Spartinivicinus poritis: one gene and its partner. The protein of the gene in region 2 interacts with the protein of the main gene of each other region in a pairwise test. Links are inferred from orthologs where the notes say so. Each region holds a gene or a part of one and is shown on either strand. Other genes may lie near its edges.

Region 1 (6,210 bases), on a different replicon or contig from region 2:
TGCTTGAATAATGCTGTTGGCGATAGCGAGGCCCAGACCATGTCCGCCAGTATTTCTTGCGCGAGCGCTATCTACTCGGTAAAACGGGTCAATCAGTTTGCTTAGTGTGATATCAGGTACTCCTGGCCCTTGATCGATAATATCAAGATTATAGTAGTTGTCTTTTTCGGCACAGTTAATACAAACTGTAGTATTTTCAGGAGAGTATTTAATAGCATTGCGTATGATATTATCAATTGCCCGGTATAGAAGTTTTTTATCACCTTTAGTGCTGTTGTTAACTTCATTTATAAAGCTTAATTTAATATTCTTCAAGTCAGCTTCTAAAGTGTTGTCTTCTATTACTTCTTGAATAATTGAGGGTAGTTTTATTTCCTCTTTTAAAATCTCTACAGTTGGCTCTTGTAATTTAGTGATTGTTATTAGTTCATCAATTAAGCTATCTAATAACTTAATTTGCCGATTCATTTTCTCAAGTAATCTGGGCTCAGCCCCCTTTTTTGCTATTAGTTCAATAGCAACTCGTTGCCTGGCTAAAGGAGTTTTCAACTCATGGGAAATACTATGAAATAGCTGTTGTAGGTTATCATGGTTTTGCTGGATTTTTTCAGCCATGTGATTGAACTCCCTAGCTAAGATGCCTATTTCATCAAGTCTATGCTCTATTTTAGGATTAACCCTTTTGGCGAGATCGCCTTTTGCTAGGCTTTGAGAAATATTAGTTAACTCTTTAAGTGGATTTACCAGGTGTTTAGAAAAGAATATGGAAACAATAAATAAAACAAATAAACTGGTAATCGCTCTACTCCACCAAAGAATATCCTGTCGATGTTTAGGAGGAGGGGGAAAACTTGGCCCAAGACTGAAATATATATATTCACCTTTCTCAGTTGATACTTCTGTTGGCTCTGCCCATGGAGGTAAGTAGTATCGTTTATGTAGAAAGCGTTTGATAGGTCTTGGTAGTGGTGTTGTTGTCGCAGATGTGCCTGATGGAGTTATTAAAAAAGCCCTGAGTCCTGTTTCTTCATTAAGCTGTTTTACCCAACTAGCTAAAGCTTTTCTTCCTTGTGCTTCGAAAATAGCAACTGCTTCGGCTGAGTTCTTTTTGTCTTGTATATATTTCTCGTGTAGCCCTAGCTCACTTTCGACAATTTCTCTTGTAATCCATGAAGACAATACTGCAATAATTATTAAAGCAGCCCAAAAAACAAGTAGCACTTTCCAGAAAATTTGCTTAAACATATACTAAGGCTAAACTAAAATTGTTTAAGCAGGTAGCCTTTTCCTCTAATTGTTTTAATTAAGCTTGGATTGTCATATACATCAGCAATTTTTTTACGTAGGTTGCTAACATGCATATCAATACTGCGGTCATATAGTGAGAGTTGTTTACCTAACGCTTGAAGGGATAAAGTTTCTTTACTTACTACTTCGCCAGTGTGCTGCATTAGTAATGAAAGAACTTCAAACTCAGTGCCTGTTAAGTTCAGCGGTTGACCTGACACGGTAGCCTCATGACTAGATAGGTTAAGATGTAATGGCCCAACCACTACCATGTTGCTAGAGTGAGAAGGCTGTGTGGTTTGTTGGTCCATCACTACGCGTCGAATAACGGCTTTAATTCTGGCAACTAACTCTCTGGGGCTGCAAGGCTTGGGAAGGTAGTCATCTGCACCTAGCTCAAAGCCTAAGATTCGATCTAACTCTTCTCCTCTGGCAGTGAGCATTATAACAGGGGTAAGACGCTGTTGACGGAACTCTTTTAAAAACTCGACGCCATTGGTGCCTGGTAACATGATATCAAGGATAATAACATCAAAGTTTTCAGTTAGTGCGACATCCAGGCCTTTATCACCACGAGTCTCCCAAGTAACGATAAAAGACTCTAGTTCAAGGTAGTCAATAAGCAGTTCTGCAAGCTCTTGATCGTCTTCAACAAGTAACAAACGATATGACATGAATATTTCTCTATAGTCATTCTGCTGTCATTTTACCATAGCCTAAATAGCGGTTAGTGATCTTTACGTTTTATTTACACAGGTTGGTGCCCATAAGCTTTGATATTTGATTAAGTGTAAATTGGGTAGTCACTTTTATATGAAAAAATCAATCTGGTTTCTTGGATAGGTTAAAAATTCTTGACATAATTAAATGAAAACTACATCTATCACTATAGACTAAAAACATGCTTGATCATATTGGTATTTATGTAACGGACTACATGGCCAGTAAAGAGTTCTATAAGACTGTTTTGGCCCCACTTGGTTATAAGGTAGTTGCTGAAGTACAAGGGTGGGTGGCCATTGGAGATGATAAACCCAGATTATGGTTGATGGGCGGGACAAAAACAACACCAGCTGTTCAGCTGGCATTTCAGCTCAACAGCAAGCAACAGGTTGATCAGTGCTATCAACTTGCGATAGCTAATGGTGGTTTCTCTCAGGCTGAGCCAGGAAAGCGACTCATATATGAGCAAGCTTATTATGGTGCCTTTGTAGAAGATCTAGACCAGCATATAATAAAGTTTATTTGTAAGTGAATATATCCTTTGTGAAGCCTATTTCTGCTATTTTTTATATACCTAAAATAAGCAGTGGCTAGTATAGTAAGGTCTTATATGCTCTTGGCATTTAGTCTACTACTGCAGTGTTTACGGGAAAATAAAATTTTCCCATTAATTGACTTTATGGTTATTGTGCTTTGCTGGTCTTTACTATTAAGGCTAACTTCGGTTTTTATCTCCAAAGGAGCATGTCTGTTGCATGCTGACCAATTTTGAAGGTGGTCCGTTAGTGTCGTTTGCTGGAAATATTGCTCAGTTGTATTATCTAAAGAACCATATACATATTGGGTAGATTTATTTATAGGGGTTATGCTTTGTAAACGGCTGTTGTTAGCTATAGTGGCCATTCCTGATTGATCTAATGTAGCATGACCCTTATATGTCAATGAGTTCAAACGATAGGCAACTCCAGGGGGGGCAACAATGGTGAATTTTAACTGACAATAGCTAGAACTGTAATTAGCATCATTATCTACTTTGAAGTGTTTAAAACTTACACTAAACTCGTTAGCTCCTTCTTGAAAAATAAAATCAGTTGACCCAATTGGACAACCAGTGCCACTGTAGTTAGCAGACTGAATGTAGGCTTCTCCGGGATAAATGACAATGTCTGAGGGGGTAGCATAAGCTATTGGTACTATAAGGAATATTAGCTGATACAGTAATAAACGCTGCAAAAAATTAGTCATAATTAGAACACTCCGTGTATTTCACTGATATGTCTTCAATGATATCCAAACATGCTTTAAGAAAGGACATGCTAAGAAGGCGAAACGTATCGAACTAGCCAATAGCGTATTAGTGCTATGATAATTTTGCTATAAAAGCAAGAGTATAAGAAAGCAAATCGATAGATAAATCAATAGCTACAGCATATATTTTATGGCATCAAATAGAATACTGTATGATTGTTTAGCTGTAAAACTTTTAACTTATAATCGAGAAAGTAGATCTGTATTTTTGCGTGTTTAATTAATAGAAACTACATTATGTTTTTTAGATGAAGAAGTTGCTGATTTATTGAGTAAAGTCTTTTTAAACTCAATAAAAAGATTTGTAAGTAATAACTTTTTAATAGCTAGATGTTGAGCAATGACTTCAGTACTAAGAACTTGGGTTTTGTTCAATTGCTGGACTTGATTAGAAATAAAGTGAGGTTGCTCTTTTTTTGTTTTACAGTTGCTAAAATGAATGGACGCATTGGTCCTCAATTTAGCTAAACTAAGCTTAAGTTGCTTAACATTAATTAATTTAAGCTGAAATGCTCTATAGATAACAGCCTCCTTACTCACTCCCCAGCGTTGCTGTAATGACTCAATTTCGGGCCAGTAAATAATTGATTTGCTACGTACGAACTCATTACGAAAACTGCAAGCAGGCATAAGTAAAGCTAGAGCGAAATTTTCTAAATCCTGTTTGGTTGCTGATAAGTTTTTACTTGTGAAAAAAAAGTTGCTAACTATTGCACCACAATGCATTGCAATATCAAATCTAATTTGAAAAGCAGTTTTTTTATGGTTGATGACAATAATAGGGTGGGGATAGGTAATAGACATGGAGTCAATGGTGGAGTAAAGGTTAGGAAAGGAGGTGACAATACCTCCTGATCTTTCAATGAGAGTAGTAATATTTTCAATTGGAGAAAAACCCAACCCCCAATGGAATCGACAAGAGTCTGCTAATTGTTCGATATTTGTATTTGAAGCTATATCAGCGTCGTATATTTTAGGAAAATTGTTAGGAAATCTAAACTGTGTTTTTAAAACTCGAATAAGCTCATAATATAAACTCAAGTAGGCTGTTGCTTGAAACAAAGTGGAATTATTTGATATAGCCTGACTTTTGGATGTGGTAATAGGGACAAAAAATATTGCATCTTCATGGATAGTGTAGCGACTGGAACCGGTTAAAAAGGTAGGCAAAATACCTAGTCGGCAACAAAGCTGTTTAATGAGTATGTTATTCGGTTGGCTAATACCAGCTTCCATTTTAACCAAGGTAGAGACTGAAATGCCTAATATCTCTGATAGCTCATATAGACTAAGCTGGTTGATCAGTCTTGCACTTCGTAAGTTGTTGCTATTAATATGATTGACAGAAGTCATTTTTATATAAACCTGAATATAAGTAACACTCAAAAAATTTTATGGGCATTGCTTGAGTGTTTCTGAGTTATTGACAGTTTAAAAAAGCTTTTAGGTATTCATTAAAGACTAAGAAAATAACTTCTGATCATCTACATGTAGATAGTTTGGATTAATTATTGAACAATTTGCTCTTGTATAAAGTTCTGTTTATCATTTGCTAATTGCCAGGCATGACAGCTAACAGCTTTACCGTGAGACAGTGAAATAATAATATGGGTTATTCCTGGGCAATCATATAAACAATCTAATTGTGAAGGCTCATCAGTAAAATCTGGATGTGTATGAACCATGCTCACAATGGTTAGCCCTTCTGCTCCTGCTTTGTTTTTAATTGAATTATAGGTATGAGAATCAGTTAGTGATAAAGGATATTCTTTAATATAATCAACTTCATCACATGCAATATAGTAGCTTCCTGTAGCAATTCCTCCTTCTTTTTTTCCAACTATGAACCCAAAGCATTTAGCAGGATATGTACGCTCTGCTTGAGTTAAAATAGCCGACATAATTTGACGGGTCAGTTTAATACTCATGGTTGCTTTCCCTAAACTGACAATTAATTAAAAAAGTTATAAGTTAATACAAAACTTATTGGTTAAGCTCATGCTGATTCAGGATGTCTCTGGTAACGTATCAATACATTAAGCTGACCTGTTTTGGTAAAGATATTCTCCTGCTAATAAACAATAACTAGCTACGATACTTCTCGCTTATAGATGTATGTAAAAGCTTTCGAGTTACCCATTATATATAAGCCAATTTTTAACACTATTCCAAGTCAATTTTTTATAGTAAATCCCTTGCAAAATTATAAAAAATGACCATCTTGACAAAAACCTCATTAACATTATTAAAATCAGAGTGAAATGCTAACGGTAATGTTATTTAGCTAATAGCCTAATATGGACTAACCTTACTTAATAGTCAGTTAACTGTCTTAAAGGTTACACATTTTCATATTGTTTTAGTTAAATGTGATGAAACAATTGGTATCATTAACTTGATGCTATTTCATGGGGAATATAATGCTACGGTAGCACTTATTAACACTTGAGAATGACTATGTGTTCGGTATGTAAGCTGGCGAGAAGTATACATTAGAGGATTATAAAACCATATCACAGAAATTCACTAAAGTAATATAAGACTTCATGCTATACTCCGCGACTTTATTACTTACTGGAAAGCTTATACTGTTGGTAATTAACTTTATCAGCCTGGTTTGACCGCTGGGGCGAGCCTGCTTACTTCGGATGCAGTTTACCTTCAGCCTTATCAAATAAGACATAATGGGCATTACCTAAAAGCAGCATAGTTTGACAAAATTATAACTGGAAAATTTTCAGTATATGGATTTGAGGTGGAGGTTAGAGGCATGAATAAACTGAAATCAATGACAGCTTCTGTTGCTATTGCACTGGCTTTAGTTGGTTGTAAATCAGATTTATTAGAGAATGAAGCAGGAATGAGTGCACTGGGTGGCGTATTGACTGCCGC
Region 2 (16,612 bases):
TAATACAGGCTACGGAGCTGTGCATGCTAAATATCATCCTCATATTAGAGAGTTTTTAAAACGGTTTGGCTACTATGATATTTTTTTAGTTGATTATGAGACGGGTGATATTGTTTATTCTGTATCTAAAGAGCTGGATTATACGACATCTTTAATCGATGGTCCATATGCTGACTCTGCAATAGCTGTAGCTTTTAAAAAAGTAGCCAATGACCGCCAAAGAGCTGTATATTTAACTGATTTTTCCAGTTATGTACCATCATATGATGATCCTGCTGCCTTTATAGCTACGCCTATTTATGATGATAACAATAGAGTAGGTGTATTAATTTTTCAGATGCCAGTCGATAAAGTTAATTTAATAATGACTCATGGACGGTTGTGGCGTAAATCAGGGCTGGGAGAGACAGGAGAAACGTATTTAGTAGGCTCTGATTTTACCATGCGAAGTATTAGCCGGTTTTTGATAGAAACGCCTGAAAAATATGAGCAGGGGCTTATTAATGCTGGAGTTGAAAAACATACCGTTGATAAAATTTTAGCAAAAAATACTTCTATCGGTTTGCAACCAGTGACTACTCCAGGAGCAAAGCTCGCATTAGCTGGTGAAAGGGGATATAAAATATTTGAAGATTATAGAGGAGTACCGGTACTTTCTGCCTTTAGCCCGGTTTTTATTGCAGGTTTAAAGTGGGCTATTTTAAGTGAAATCGATGAAGCAGAGGCGTTTAAGAAAGTTTATAGCTTTCGAAATCACATTATAAAAGTCAGTCTATTGTTTGTGGGCTGTTTTAGTTTGGTAATTTTTTTGATTAGCTGGTTTATCGCTAAATATATTACTTTTTCAGTGATAGACAACACTCAACGGCAGCTTTAAAAAACTAAGCCAGCTGTAAAGCTGGCTTAGTCAAGACGTTGTAAACGTTATAAATTAACCGTTTCGGTTGGTGGCGGTAGTGGTGGTGGAATATCATCCGGTAAATCACCATCATCGTCATCATCTGGTGTAGGTGGTGGAGGTACCGGGCCTGGATCATCGCCATCATCATCTGGCTTATCTGGGTCGCCAGGTGGAGGTGGCGGCGGCGGAATGTCCGGCGGCGTATCATCATCCGGTTTATCTGGATCACCTGGTGGCGGCGGTGGTGGTATATCTGGTGGTGTATCGTCATCATCATCGTCTCCTGGTGGCTTAGGAGGCGGTGGTACAGGGTCATCATCGTCGGGTTTGTCAGGGTCGCCAGGTGGTGGCGGTGGAGGCATTGGGTCATCCGGATCGCTGGTATCTAAACAACTTACAGGTTTTTTCGAGATGACTAATGCATCCAGGTAGCTCTCCATTTCCCCTTCCATTGCCTGGGGTTTGGTTGTTGCCAAACTGCTGTTAGTTGGTTGCTGGCTGTTTTGCTCCGCCATTGCCCAGCTGTTTTCAAACTGAATACCGTTAATCGCGTATTCTCGCCATTTACCTGTCCAGTTCAAATCAGTTAGCGTGTATTTTGAGTAGGGCTTTCCATCTACTGCTATCTCATATACACCATTTGCTTTGTATGGAGTAGTACTATTCAGCTTAAGGTGTACAATAACACAGTGCCATTTGCCTTTACTTAAAGGGTTGTTATCATCTCCGTCTGGCTTATCTGGTGGCACAGGAGGGGAGGGTGGTTCTGGATCACCAGGAGGTGGCGGAGGCGGTGGGATATCATCATCAACTTGGTTCACCGCAAAATTACTAAGTGTCGGCTTTTCTGGCGGTGTTGGAGGTGGCGGCACAGGTGGCAATGGATCAGTATTTTCACCAAGCTGGGTTAAATTTTCCATGTCATCCCACTTGGTAGTTTTTAATGTGGAATCTGGATTTTTTGGATCAAAACCACTATAAGCTAGTAGGTTTGGTTCTCCGGAAACGACGGCTGTTTTGGATTTATCATGTGAAAGTGTTGCGACAAATGCTTGTGGGCCAAACTGATCAGAGCCTGCTGCAACGCCAAATGCTCTTGTAATATGAGTTGGCCAGCCTGAAGTACTGTTCGGGTATTTCACATAAAAACGGTAATATACCTCATTAATTTTTTCGTCAAAGTAAGGCTTAGCGCCTAAATCGTCTATAGAGTTGTTGTAGGGGACTCGGCCAAAATTACGCCGAAAGCTACCACTATTTTTACTTTCACTATCTGCTTTTAAACGTAAAGCATATTTACCATGGGCAGGGTTAGTTTCAACTCGTTGTAGTGAGTTTGCATCCTTACCAGGCTTAACACTGTTTTTACCGTATTTTTCTGTTAAGGAGACCGTGGTTTCAAAGTCATCACACCATAGCCACTCAGGGTGCTTGCTTTGCCAATTTTCACACTCATTCATGCCAACAGGGTCGTCTCCATCTCCATCATCGTCGTCATCATCTGGGGTATCTGGAGTGGTATTAACGGTCACTTCTAGCTTATGTTCTGCGGTGGCATTTTTGTTATCCGTCACCGTTAGGGTAACCATGTAACTACCTGCACTGCTATAGCTATGGTTTGCAGTCGCGCCATCACCTTTCATGCTGTCACCAAAATTCCAGCTATACTGAGTAATGTTGCCATCTGGATCAGAGCTAGCACTCGCATCAAAACTACAGCTTAGTTCACTACAAGAATGAGAAAATTTTGCGACAGGTTTTTTATTGCCTGGTGGATTGGGTTTGTCGTCATCATCACCTGGGCAACCTGTAAGCACCATGACACAAGCACTATATAATAAGGTTTTTGCAAATTTAGGAGTCATCATATTAGCCACTTCATTGATCATTCTCTTTTGTGTGGAGCCTTTGTTGCTTACAATTTACTAATTACTTTCCATGAACCTTCCATGACGTACTAGCCATTTCAGATATATCCGAGCTAGGTATATTTCTGAAAGAATCGACTTAATTGAGATTGAGTAATTTAAATAATCTTTTAATGATCATTTCAAAATATCAGGTAATACAGATTTAGAGATAAATAACAAACATTAAATTTGAGTAAGAAATCATTAAAATTACAATTAATATCAATCCTGTTAACTAGCTTTAGCCTTAAACAGATGACAATCTAAACACATCAGTTTTTAGTAATATTTGTCAAGACTCACAGAAATTGTTTATCTAGCAGCCAACTCACAAGAACTTGAAAAGATATACACTAGAAAGTGAGTGTAGGCATAATTTTTTATGTAAACTTACACAATTACTGTTTTGGTTTGAAACATCTTTCGGAGACAAGTAGGTTGTGTGGATATTAAGGTGGCTGTTGTTGGCAGTGGTTCTGGCTGGTTTAGTAAGCTTTATTGGCTTATTTGGGAAGTATCACTGGCTAGCTGATCTAATAAATCATTTCCGTTGGTATTATCTGGCTGTAGCGATATCGGGAATAATCGTGTTTAGTCTGGTGAGGAAGTGGCACTGCTTTGGACTTGCAATCATGACGGTTGGGCTAAACTATGAGGTTATTTATTTGTATAAAAGTCAGCCTAATAGTGACAACAATATAGTGAAAGAGAGTTCTGCAGCCTTATCAGTTGCTCAGATTAATGCTAATTTTAACAATACAAATACAACGTTATTGCTGCAATGGTTACAACAGCGGCAGCCAGATATTGTTGCTGTTGAAGAGTATACGCCTGTGTGGGCACAAGCGTTTAAACAATTGGAGAAGCTTTACCCATATAAACTAGAACAGCCAAGAAATGGTGGATTTGGTATTGCCTTGTTTAGCCGCTACCCTGTTGAAAACTTACAAATTCAGTATTTTGGTCCTGATCAGCTGCCTTCAATTACAGGCGTTCTAATTTGGCAGCAGCACAAAATTCAACTGTTGGTTACTCACCCTGTACCACCTATGTCTCAATCCATGGCAATTTCTCGTGATTTGCAGCTAGAAGAAATTTCCTTATGGTTAAAAAACCAGTCTGATCCCGTAGTATTATTGGGTGATTTAAATACAACTCCTTGGGGACACAGCTTTAAAAAGCTTATTGATGCGGCTGAGTTAAAGTCTACACGCACAGGTGTTGGTTTGCTCCCTAGTTGGCCAAGCAAAATACCTTTAATTCCTATTGACCATATTTTGTTAAGCAAAACAATAAGAGTAATTAGTATAAAGGTAGGGCCAGATATTGGATCTGACCACTTACCAGTGATTGCTGAGATAGGGTTAAAAAATAATTTAATCGACAGTAATAGATAGCCTGCTTCTCTCCCTTGCTTTTGCCCAGGGGGAGCGTTTATCACCAATTGACTCAAACCAATACATTTCATTTGCGTCTATTGGAATCAGACCTGAAGTTAAAATCAGTCGTTTAAAGCCTCTGTCGTATAAAGTTTTTGCCCATTCACAGCCTGTTATTTCTTCTCCTATAAATTCATTATCAATATAAATGGGTGTATTTTTAGAGATTTGATCTGCATGTCTCTCGAACTCCATTGGGCTTTTCAATGATAGTAGTTTGGCTGGATGCATTTTAGCATCTAGCTCCCAGCAAACACGGATACCTTTATTATCTTCAATATGCACAGCATCATAATTAACAGATGCTAATGTGCTTACCTCTATAGATAACCAATTAGCGAGAGATTTTGGTAAAACTTTAATCCCTAGTTGAGAACAACGCTCTATTACATGGCTACTTTTATAGTGACTGGTCACTAAAATACTGTGCTGAGCTATCTGCAGAGCCTCGATGATATCAAGCCCAGTTTTAGCTTTACCTATTAGTTCGTAATCTGATAAAAACAACAAGGGACGGTGGGGATTAATTTTTTTCTGGTAAAATTCAATGGCCTGTGTCTCATTGAGGAAATAGTTAACCTCTATGCGCGAGTCAGTCAAAGGGAGGGATTCTAGACGGCTCTGCCATACACGATGCATACTGATATCATCGTCTAGAATCATGACTTGTGAATTTGCAGGCAATACTAATAAAGGCAAAAACCAGGAAGGAGTTGCTTGTAGAGGTAATATAATAGTTATTTGAGTGCCAACACTAGGTTCAGAACATACAGCCAGCTGTCCTTGCCATGATTCTATTGTGGTCTTGGCATGGGATAAACCTAAACCTGTGTTACCAGGTTTACCTATACTTACCCCTCGCTTTAATACGTTATTAATGAGCTTATTTGGAATACCTTGACCATTATCAATGATCGTAATAGCAGCCTTATTATTTAACTCTTGAAGCCTTAGTTGAATATTAATGCTGCTTTTATTTCCTTTGGCTTCTACTGAGTTATTAATTAAATTAGACAGCACTCGCCGTAAGGTATTAGCATGAATATTTGCAAATAACCCATAAGCATCGTTATCTACTTGTAACTGTAGTTCTATTGCAGGTTGGAGACGGTATTGTACTCGTTTTTCTGAAACTACTTCTTCTAGTAAAGTAGATAATAGCTGCTTGGAAATTTGTTGTTTAGCTGGGTCTTTATCAGCATTTTGCTCACGTTCCACTACTAGCAGGCCATTGGCAATGTCATTGATGCTATCAATGGCGCGACGAAAGATAATGCGGTTTCTTTCAGGAAATACTTCTAAGGATTGCTCAGCAACCATTTCTAAGGCTGTCAGTGGAGAGCGAATATCATGGGCAACCTGTGCCGCTATTTGATTGATTCCTTGTAGATTTGCCATGCGCTTTTCATTTTCAATAAAATCATTAAACCTGTCAGCCATGGTGGCAAACTCGTCAATAAAATAGCGTTCTTCTCCGCTTCTCTCTTTAGGGCTGCTTGATGATTTATCCATTGCCACATCTAGAACCATTTTGGCTTCACTGCAAATACGTTTTACAATTCGGTAAGTGATAGAAAATACCAAAAGCACAAAAGCAATATAAATAGCTGCTACAATAATTAAGTGGTGTAAGATTTTTTGGTGAATAATGGAATCATTAAAGTAAACGGTAATGGTACCTCGTTGATCCTGTTTAAGTAGAGGGTTGTAATAAATAACCCTAGAAACAGAATACGTTGATTCGCTTGTATTACAATGGGTTTGTTGTATCAAGTTTGTATTGATATCTACACAGTCAACATTTATCCTTTGACGAAGGGTATGAAGCAATTGGTTGGCCTGAGAAGTTTCTTCTAAATGCGCAAACTGTCCAGCATATTGTTCTGCAATAATTTGGTCTTGCTGACGCTGTGCTTCTGTCGCATGCTTTACGAAGTACCAGGTTTCACCTAAAAATACCAAAAAGCTGGTAATAAAAAACATGATACCTACTACCATGCCCAGGCATTTTTTTAAGCTGGCTCGTTCAAACTTGCTGACATTTTCCCCTTTTTTATAGTTAATAAAAGCAAGTGAAGCACCGATAACGCCTAATACTGACATCATGACGAAAATGCCCATATGAGGAACGCCTGCAATTAGAATCAGTCCTGCAATCATTGCGTAGGTTAGCCGAGCCAGTAAGGAGCCGCCACTAAACCAGCTGGCTTTAAACTCATCCGGCACAAAACGGTGACTATCAGAAGTAATTTCGGCGCGCAAGGCAAAAGAGATTGGATAAGCAACCAATATCACTGAAAAAATACATCCTAGTTTGGCAACTGTTGATATACTGCTATAAAAAGTAAGTGCTACTACTGCAGATAATAAACTTAAGCACAGTGTTCCTAACCAGCGGATAGACCTTAGTTTAGTTTGTTTGGAAAGCCAGGGGATAAAAAAACGAGAAATTGCTATACCAAAAAAAGTAATTACTACAGCGGCTCCCATACCCCCGCCCCAAACAAAGATCATTGGTAAGTTTGCTTCTTTAAATAAGTAATAAGACTCACCGACTAAGAATAGATTACAGACTTGTAAGAAAATATGTGAGTATGCATAGGTACATAAAATTGGAAATGTAGCCTGAGCAGATAGAAATAATTTTGTTATGGTTATGTCACTGGTAGAGTTGCCTTCTTTTATAGAGATAGTGCTGAAGTCTAGATCTTTAGCCATTTTAAAATAGACTACTATTTGAATTAATAGCACATACAGTATCATTCCAAGTGGAACTAGGGCGATATATTCCTTCGAAACCTGAGAAAAAAACTCTGTTTGTAATAATAGGCCAATGCCTAGTGCTATTAGGGGTAGTCCAAGGCGAATCCATATACCGTACTTATAACTGGCAAGAAAAAGAGGCGGGGCATCGCTGATTTTAATAGTGTTCTGCTCAAGCTTTTCTTGATACCAACGTTGATAAGCTGCTTGGTACGAGCCACTGGTAAATGCTCCATTAAGTGCGCTGAACAGCTGTCGCAACACTAAAAAAGATAGCATCAATATATAATAGCCCTGTATAGCGAAAAAAATAGTTAAACCGAAAAATAAAGTAGATATGAAGTCACAAAATAGTCCTAGTCGAACTGAGAACTTCCAGCCAACACGGTCTCCTAAGTACCCTGTAGGGATTTCTAAAATTGCAGATAGAAAAAATAGCAGAAAAGTAGATAGAACTATACCTTCTCGTCCAAAACCTTCTGTCGTGGCAATAATGCAATAGACGATTAAGCCAGTAGCCAGATTTCCACCACTTAACAAGCCGTCTGTATGGCCAAATTGTCTCAACAGCTTTTCTGTATAAATACTGGACATATGAGTTCCTTCTGAGTAACAACTAAGCATATGCTCAGCGCTTACATAATTTTTAGGCAGTTTTAAAATAGAGTGCCTTATATTTTGGCTAATAGAAATAAAATTTTAAGTATGTAAATATAAACAAACTTAAGCTGTTTTTTAGTTTAACTATAGCTGGTATATTGATTTGAAATAATGTTATGTGCTGTCAAGGCTTAGGCTTTTGCTATAGTAAAGATTGTGTACTAAAAAGTAACATGCCATACTTAACTCGTTGTAGCTTATCGTTTATTTTTTGGAGGAAAAAATATGAGAAATATTTGCTTATTGGATGGTGATGAGTGTTAGTTAGTAAAGTTAGCTTTAAAGGTTATATTACTAATCTAGTAATATGAGGTAGCATCTTTAGCTTTACTTCTACTTTAGTGACTTATCAATACTCAATTTTAGGAGGGGGGCAGTAGTAGTCTATCCCCCTGTTGTTCCCAAATATCTGTGCCTTTATTTACTCATCCCCGATCAGAAACATATAATTTATTGTTTCTCTCCTTAAGTAAACGAAAATCCCCTTTTCATACTCGCAAAATGAGTGGTACTAATATTACTATTCTATGAATAATACGACACGGTATCAGGCTAATAGTGATTAATCAAGCATTCAATTTAAGACAAGACGGATACCAAAACAATGTTTGTTTTTACTTACTCTCTTTTGGCTGCAAATAACTGTTTGCTCAAGGGTAGCGAGTATAGTTAATTTCTTCAGATATTGGGTTTTTATGATGTTTCAGTAGAGAAAAGTTAGTTACTTAAGAAGGCTAGAAGGCTGATAAGAAAGACTGTTATTGACCTAATAGAGAGGGGGAGTAGGCCTGCACTGAAATCCCATTTCAGCATACAGACATCACTACTTGGTCATTGGTCAACTGTTGGATAATCTGAGCTGCTCTTTGGGGGGCTTGCTCTGGGGAATGCCACTGGCATAGCTGTTCGCAAACTTCGGCAAAGGTAACTCCTTCTATAATGAGTTGGATAATCTGCCATTCATCTTTGAATACAGAGCGAAACTGTGTAACTAGCTCTTTGCGCCATATCAGCCAATAGCACGTATTTTGTACAACGGCAGGTGGTGTATGGTCTGCTTCAAGAGATTGCCAAATGTTGACCACATTGGTTTGATATTGGAGTACTTGTAGGCTAGGAACTAACTTGAGTTGTATGGCCGACCATTGATCTGGGGCAATTGTAGCTAGCTGCTCAATAGCAATAACCTCACTACTTGCAGCATCAAAAGCGGCTCTAAGTTGCCATTCCCAGTTTGCTAACTCAACTACTATTGGCTGCTTAGAAAATAAAGGATGGTGCTTTAAGAAACATTGCATATTACTACCAAACCAACGTAGGGATGGATCAGTAGAAGACATTTGTTTTATATAGTCAGCAATCAACTGGTTGTATAAGTCATCACCCAATAACTTACCTAAACAGGGGAAATCAGTATCCAACGCTTCTTTTAGACGCTGACTATAGGCATTTTTGTAGATGGCTAGCCCTGGTGTTTCAGTGGTCACCAGGTGCTTAACTTCACTAGGTTTGCCTTGTAAAAATGCAAGAAACTCTTTTTGTAAATTAGCAAGCATTGGCATAACCTTGATAGTCTGTATAAATAGGCCCTGCAATGGCTCTAGCTTGGTTTAGTTCAGCCAGTAATTCTGAAAAAGCTGGCAGATTATCATCACGCTCTATCATCGTTGATACAGGGCCATATAATTGAGCAGCTTCCTGATAGAGGCTCCATACATTGTCAACGACCGGCATGTCATGGGTATCAATAACATAATCGCCATAGTCGCTGTGACCAGCTAAATGATGTTGCATCACTCGTTCAGCAGGAATACCATTTAAGTATTCTGTTGGGTTAAACTGATGATTGCGAGCGCTCACATAAATATTATTTATATCTAACAAAAGATAGCAATCTGCTCGTGTCACTATTTCCTTAATAAACTCCCATTCAGTCATTTTTGAATCAGCAAAAGTGACATAACTGGATAAATTTTCTAATAAAATTTGTCTGCCTAAAAACTCTTGTACATATTGAATACGAGAAACAATATGTTGTATTGTTTGTTCTGTATAAGGAAGAGGTAATAAGTCATGGCTGTTTATATGATCAACCCCTGTCCAGCATAAATGATCAGAAATAAAAATAGGATTAATTCTTTTGGCTAATTTTTTTAGCTGTGTTAAATAATCTTGATTTAAAGGATCTGTACTGCCGATAGAAAGGGATACTCCATGCATCGCTAGAGGGTATTGCTCACGAATAGCATCTAAATAATACAGTGGTTTACCACCTGCAACAAAATAGTTTTCTGATATTATTTCAAACCAATCAACATTAGGTTGGGTTTCTAAAATTTCCTGATAATAGTCATGGCGCAACCCTAGGCCAAAACCATAAAAAGGACGATTCATTCGGGTTGCCTCCATAATTGTGGATATAGAAACAGTTGATATATCTAGTGAGGGATAAATGGACGTTGGACATTATCAATAATGACGGACTATTAATAATTACCAAATCCATTTATTCTCAAAAATTACTTTTCTTCTTTAACCGTACCACCTTTAGCTTCACATTCTTCAGCAGACATATTCAAGTAACCCTGGCCTTTACAAGAACCATGACCTTTACAGGCATTACTTGCAGTAGCACAGTCGTTATGGCCTTTACAGCTATTAACACCCCAGCATTGAACCTGACTGGCTTCAGCACTAGTTGCTACTTGAGAACCTAAAGTAAATAAACCCGCAGCAACAACAGCTAAAGCAGTACCTGAAACTTTCTTTGGTGTACTCATCATATACTCCTACTACTCATAGTAATTTCATTAAATTAAGCATTGATCAATGACTCAACCCTAAAGACAGGGCAGAAAGAAAATTAATTTCAGTCGGGTAATTAAAAATGAATAAATTAGCTTCGGTCTTGTGACTTTATTCAAGGTTAGAGTTTTCGAAACTAACCAGAATAATCTAACATCCGAGGCCAACATTTTAACGGCATAATATTTTTTGTGGCCTGATGAAGTATTTGGGCTATTAAGTAGAATGCTTTTAGAGGTGCCCTAAATTATATTTTTATTCTTTTAATTGCTTTTGGTAATTCACTTAGACAACTAATCACTGCATCGGGTTTTATGTGGTAATCCCATGAGCTTTGCTCTGGGTTAAACCAGATGGCTTTTAGTCCCACTTCTTTGGCACCAATAACATCATATTCTGGATGGTCGCCGATGTGTACAATTTCTTCAGCAAGCACTTTGGCTGCCTGAATACCTGCTTGGAAAAATACGGGATCTGGTTTGCTGGTGTTTAGTTCGTCTGCACAAAAGGCAAAATCGAAATAATCACCTATCGACAGGCGTTTTATATTGACGTTACCGTTGGTGAGTACGCCCAGGGTATATTGTTGGTTTAATTCTGCTAATACAGATTCCACATAATCAAAGTAATTAACCTGGTGGCGGGCATGGAGAAATACTTCCATAGCTTGTTCGGCACCGTTGGTAGCCTGTTCAGTATAGCCAGCTTGGCCCAGTAACTCTTCAAGTGCAACCTTTCTTAAGTTAGTTACTTGGTGGGTGAGGGCTGGGTTGGCTTGTTTTATTTGGTCCTTAAACTCTCTGAACTCTCCAGTGGTTGTATCTATATCATGGTGATCATTTATGTTGGGAAATTGAGCTAGCAGCCATTCGATAACAGCTCGCTCAGCTTTTAGTAAAACAGGTGTGTTATTCCATAGGGTGTCATCAAGATCAAAGGTGATCGCTTTAATTGTCATTAGGATTACTGCTTGTTGAGGATTTTTTACGCCTGGCTCGTGGGTGGCTGCTGTCGTATACGTTGGTTAATTGGTTGAAATCTACATGAGTGTACACTTGTGTAGTGCTAATATCACTGTGGCCCAGTAATTCCTGTATAGCGCGTAAGTCACCGCTTCCTTCTAATAAATGAGTAGCAAAACTATGGCGCAGCATATGAGGGTGCAGGTTGCCTGGTAGCCCCATGAGTTGAGCAAAATGTTTTACCCGGTTTTGGATTTGACGGTTACTAATTCTATTACCCTGCTTTGAGACAAAGAGAGCAGCTTCACCTTGTTTGGCTAACTGGCCACGGGTTGTCAGCCATTTTTTTAAACAAGTGCAGGCATAACTACCAATTGGTACCAGTCGGGTTTTATTACCTTTACCAACCACAGTTGTTTGTTGTTGGCTAAGATCAATGCCACTAATGTCAAGCTGTGATAGCTCGTTTAACCTTAATCCTGATGAATAAAAAAGCTCTAAAATTGCATGATCTCTAATTAATAGTGGGTCGTCAGGGGTTGTATTTAACAATTGAGCAGCTTGGTCAACATCCAGTAGTTGAGGTAGTTTTTTAGCTGCTTTTGGTGCTTGTAAGGCAACTGTAGGGTTTTGCAGCGAGGGGTGTTTACTGCAATAAAAATTATAGAATGAGCGAATGCTGGACAAGTGTCGCTGTATTGAGCGGTGATCTAAGCCATCATGTTTTAACTGGCTTAGATAGTGTCTGAGTTGTTGAGGTGTTATTTGCTCCCAGCTAAGGCACTGCTGGTTGTCTAGCCAGGCTGCTAGCTTATTTAGATCGCGCTGGTAATTATTAAGGGTATGTTTTGCCAGCTGTCGCTCTATACTCAGATAGTTATAATATGCCTGTAGTACTTGATTTAACACGCTTAGTTGGTTGTTCTTGTTAATTGACAGTCTTTGTTAGCTGGATTGTTCTTGAAAGTGGTAAACCAGCTGGCTGAGCACTTCACCAATATGGGTTAAAAATAATGTGCCATTGCTAGTGCGGAAGTGATTCATATCTTCACTACCAATAGCCAAAATGCCCAATAGTCGTTGATGATAAAGTGGTACCACAGCAGCAGAGCCAACCTGATGGGCTTGATCAGGGAAGAGTACAAGTTTTTGCTCTAACTTTAATAGACCGGTAATAGGCTTAGTGCTATCTAGAATATCCCCTAACTGTTTTTTAGCTTCTGCTAACGCCAGGGTTCGGCCATGGGTGTTGAGAGGCTGATCAGCAAAATAAAGTAAGCAGCAGGCATCTGTTTTAAACTGCTCTCTAAAGTGTTCCTCAATAATGACTTGAATGTCTTCCAAACTATTGGCAGCTAGTAAGTTGATAATGAGCCGACGGGTTTTATCAAAAAGTTGGTCATTTTCTCGGGCGATGGCTATTAAATTACTTAAGCGCTTATGCAGCTCTTTATTTTCTTTTCTGAACAAATTAACTTGATGTTCCAATAAAGAAATTGCTTTACCACTAGGGTGGGGAACAATGAGTGTTTTCAGTAAATCAGGGTTGTCCAGAAAGAAGTTAGGGTTAGCTTCGAGATAAGCAACCACCTGCTGTTCGGTGATTTCTTCCGAAAACGCCAGCTTATTGGTTGGTTTTGTCATAACCTAATTTGACCTTCAAATACCCGGCAGGCAGGACCTGTCATTTTTACACTATGCCCTTCGCCTTGCCACTGAATCGTTAAACTACCGCCTGGTAAATTCACAGTTACCTGCTCATCCAGCAAGCCTTGAATACAACCAACGACAACTGCCGCACAAGCGCCAGTACCACAAGCTTGAGTTTCCCCTACGCCACGTTCAAACACCCGCAAGTTGATTTCCTGGCGGCTTAGCACTTCCATAAAGCCAACATTAACTCGCTGTGGAAAGTCAGGGTGTGACTCTAACTCTGCCCCGAGCGTGTTAACTGGTGCGTTATTGATAGAGTCTACTACTAGCACTGCATGAGGATTACCCATTGAAGCAGCACCTAACTCTATTTCACCGCCAACAGTTTGTACTTTATAAGTCGCTTGCTGTTGAGGTGCATTAAAAGGAATTCTGCTTGGTGCTAGCTTGGGTATACCCATATCTACAGTAATATTGCCATCGGCTTCTACTATTAATTCTATATCACCTGACAGTGTTTCAACCTTAATATGGTTTTTGGTTGTTAACTTTTTGTCTAGCACAAAACGAGCAAAACAGCGCGCTCCATTTCCGCATTGCTCTACTTCGCCACCATCTGCATTGTAAATTCGGTATTTGAAGTCATTGTTTGGTTGGCTGGGGGGCTCCACAACGAGTAGTTGATCAAAACCTATCCCACGATGGCGATCAGCCAATGATCGAATTAAATCTTCATTGAGTTTGCAGTGTTGGGTGACTAAATCGACAACCATAAAGTCGTTGCCAAGCCCGTGCATTTTTGTAAAACGTAACAGCATGGTGTTGTAAGTCTATGTGCATCTAAAGCCTGGATATCTCATTAGTTAAGGTTACAAGAGATATCCAGTTTTACTTAGTTAGGAAGTAGATATTCGTTTGCTATTTGCTGGCTAAAAGTTTCTCTAGCCCGTATTAAGTGGTGCTGGCCTTTATCTACCATCACTTCTGCTGCTCGGTTACGGCTGTTGTAATTGGAGCTCATAACAAAACCGTAAGCACCAGCTGAGCGAACGGCCAGTAAGTCGCCTGGTTTTAGGTTAAGCTCTCGGCCTTTACCTAGAAAATCACCTGTTTCACACACAGGACCAACAATATCGAAGTTGGCTTGTAGGCCATCGGTTCTTGGCTTTACCTGAATAATGTCTTGCCAGGCATTGTATAGAGATGGGCGAATCAAGTCGTTCATGGCGGCATCTACAATGGCAAAGTGCTTGTGGCCATTATCTTTCAGCATATCAACTTGGGTTACTAAAATGCCTGCGTTGGCAGCAATTGAGCGGCCTGGCTCAAATACTAAGGTGAGGTTACGTCCCTGAATTTTTTCCATAACCGCTTTGGCATAAGTATCCGGCTCTGGTGGTATTTCCTGCTGGTAACGCACTCCAAGGCCGCCACCTAAGTCGAGGTGTTTGAGCTTAATACCCAGCTTGGCCAGTTCATCCACTAAAAATAATAGGCGATCCATGGCGTCTAAAAATGGATCAATCTCAGTTAATTGTGAGCCAATATGACAGTCGACACCTAATATTTCCAGGTTCGGTAGTTGGGCAGCCTTTTGAAACACAGAAATTGCGTCATCAAAAGAAATACCAAACTTGTTTTCTTTAAGCCCTGTTGAAATATAGGGGTGGGTTTTAGCGTCAACATCTGGGTTGATTCGTAATGAGATAGCAGCTTGCTGATCCATCTGTGCAGCGACTTTTTGAATGCGCTCAAGCTCAAATTCAGACTCCACATTAAAACAGTGGATGCCGACCTCAAGCGCACGAGCAATTTCTGCCTCTTGCTTGGCTACCCCAGAGAAAACCACTTTGGCAGGATCACCGCCAGCAGCCAGGACACGCTCAAGCTCGCCTACTGAAACGATATCAAAGCCAGCACCTAATTTTGCTAAAACATTAAGAACAGCCAGGTTAGAGTTGGCCTTTACCGCATAGCAAATCAAATGGGGGTGTTCACCCATCGCCTTGGTATAGGCAGTGTAATGGCGTTCCAGAGTGGCACGGGAGTAGACATAGCAGGGCGTGCCATACTGCTTAGCAAGCTCCGTAACCGGAACATCTTCGGCAAATAACTCGCCATCGCGGTAAAAAAAGTGATCCATATTGCTTCTTAATCAAATCGCTTATTGGTTAACAGACTCTGTAGATTCTTGCTCAGATTCATCTGGTAAGTAAAGAGGTCCTTTTTGACCGCAACCAGCCAGCCAGGTAAGCAGAAGTACAGCAAATAGAATGCGCATTGGATATCCCTCACTAATAGTACAATAATGACGGCAAAGTATACCCTGTCTGTTATAGCTCGGCTAATGTTCAAACAGTTAAACTGGTAGCGACTAAACAAATTTGTACAATGGGCTAGAACAGGCTGGTAACGATTTAGATGTCTCATCAAACAGGTCACAAACGAATGACAGAAGCAGAATTTAACGAGTTATTAGATGAACTAATGGTAGCAATTGAAGATGCCATCGACGAGCTGGAAATTGATATCGACTGTGAGTCTGGCAACGGTATGCTAACCATGCAGTTTGAAAACCACAGCCAGATTATCCTAAGTCGTCAGCCTGCACTACGACAACTATGGCTGGCAGCTAAAAGCGGTGGATTTCACTTTAACTATCAACCAAATAAACAGCAACCAAACGAACAGCAGTGGGTATGTGACAGCACTGGCGAAGAATTCATTAGTATGTTGAACCGGTTTATGACTGAGCAGGGTGGAGAGGAAGTAGAGTTGGAGTTGGGTTGATATGGCTTGTTGAGTCGTTATAACCCCCTTACTTAGGTTGAGCTTACTTTATTCTATCTACAAAAGAATCAAATAATACATGTCAGATATTCAAAAATATTTACGCAAGTTAACAATTGATGATTTATATGAGTGGGCTGGCTCGACCATTGTTAGCCGAGGGAAAGGCTATATAAATTATGTTAGTGATGATATTTTCATTACTGAACATGACGAGTTAGTTGCTGAGGTTGAAGGAAGTGAGCTTTATATTACTCGTGTATTTTTAGATGATGAAAATGAATTAGTTGCAGGGTGTAGCTGCCCATACTATGACAACTGTAAACACGCTGTGGCCCTAATTTTAAAAGCTGGTCAGTATTTAAAGCAGCATAAAAAAATCCTGCTATTAACTGAAGATAATGATCTTTATTATGAGCTTGATGATGAGATCGAGGAAGATGCTGAGTTATATTTAGAGGGAGAATGTGAAAAAACATTAACAGGCCATGAAGTGCAAGTGTATAGGGTTTTGGTTAAAAAAACTCATGCAGATTTGTGTGACTTATTAATTGATATAACCAATAAACATCCTCAAATAAGGCAGTTAATACTAGAAAACCATCGCTTTAGTAATAGTGACGTTAGTCAGCAAGTTAAACGACTGCGGAAAAAAATCAAAGAATTGAGTCGAATAGATGCCTGGTCCAACCATTGGGATAATGAGAGTAATATACCAGACTATTCTCC

Evidence for each region.
Region 1: the proteins of lysA (region 2) and ORQ98_RS24495 interact in binary tests that used the Escherichia coli proteins (3 or more experiments, as listed by UniProt). The link is inferred for Spartinivicinus poritis from one-to-one orthologs.

Annotation. Positions count from the first base shown.
Region 1 is NZ_JAPMOU010000053.1:1,894-8,103, forward strand. The notes cover bases 111-3,095. They hold ORQ98_RS24495 (response regulator), read right to left. Parts: upstream 1,962-3,095; coding sequence 1,260-1,961; downstream 111-1,259. Other genes in these bases: ORQ98_RS24490 (sensor histidine kinase), read right to left, coding at 111-1,245; ORQ98_RS24500 (VOC family protein), read left to right, coding at 2,189-2,542; ORQ98_RS24505 (DUF4360 domain-containing protein), read right to left, coding at 2,617-3,095. Outside these bases: more of ORQ98_RS24490, read right to left, coding at 1-110; more of ORQ98_RS24505, read right to left, coding at 3,096-3,255; ORQ98_RS24510 (helix-turn-helix domain-containing protein), read right to left, coding at 3,535-4,671; ORQ98_RS24515 (M67 family metallopeptidase), read right to left, coding at 4,827-5,246; ORQ98_RS24520 (M48 family metallopeptidase), read left to right, coding at 6,089-6,210. UniProt on the Escherichia coli protein: Response regulator member of the two-component regulatory system CpxA/CpxR which responds to envelope stress response by activating expression of downstream genes including cpxP, degP, dsbA and ppiA.
Region 2 is NZ_JAPMOU010000057.1:8,655-25,266, forward strand. What follows is about bases 13,112-15,943. They hold lysA (diaminopimelate decarboxylase), read right to left. Parts: upstream 15,237-15,943; coding sequence 13,986-15,236; downstream 13,112-13,985. Other genes in these bases: dapF (diaminopimelate epimerase), read right to left, coding at 13,112-13,911; lptM (LPS translocon maturation chaperone LptM), read right to left, coding at 15,258-15,374; cyaY (iron donor protein CyaY), read left to right, coding at 15,515-15,883. Outside these bases: ORQ98_RS25065 (cache domain-containing protein), read left to right, coding at 1-877; ORQ98_RS25070 (PKD domain-containing protein), read right to left, coding at 925-2,769; ORQ98_RS25075 (endonuclease/exonuclease/phosphatase family protein), read left to right, coding at 3,282-4,208; ORQ98_RS25080 (ATP-binding protein), read right to left, coding at 4,188-7,607; ORQ98_RS25085 (HvfC/BufC N-terminal domain-containing protein), read right to left, coding at 8,480-9,229; bufB (MNIO family bufferin maturase), read right to left, coding at 9,219-10,067; BufA2 family periplasmic bufferin-type metallophore, read right to left, coding at 10,193-10,456; ORQ98_RS25100 (HAD family hydrolase), read right to left, coding at 10,726-11,436; tyrosine recombinase XerC, read right to left, coding at 11,426-12,349; ORQ98_RS25110 (DUF484 family protein), read right to left, coding at 12,386-13,084; more of dapF, read right to left, coding at 13,081-13,111; ORQ98_RS25135 (SWIM zinc finger family protein), read left to right, coding at 15,963-16,612. UniProt on the Escherichia coli protein: Specifically catalyzes the decarboxylation of meso-diaminopimelate (meso-DAP) to L-lysine. Is not active against the DD- or LL-isomers of diaminopimelate.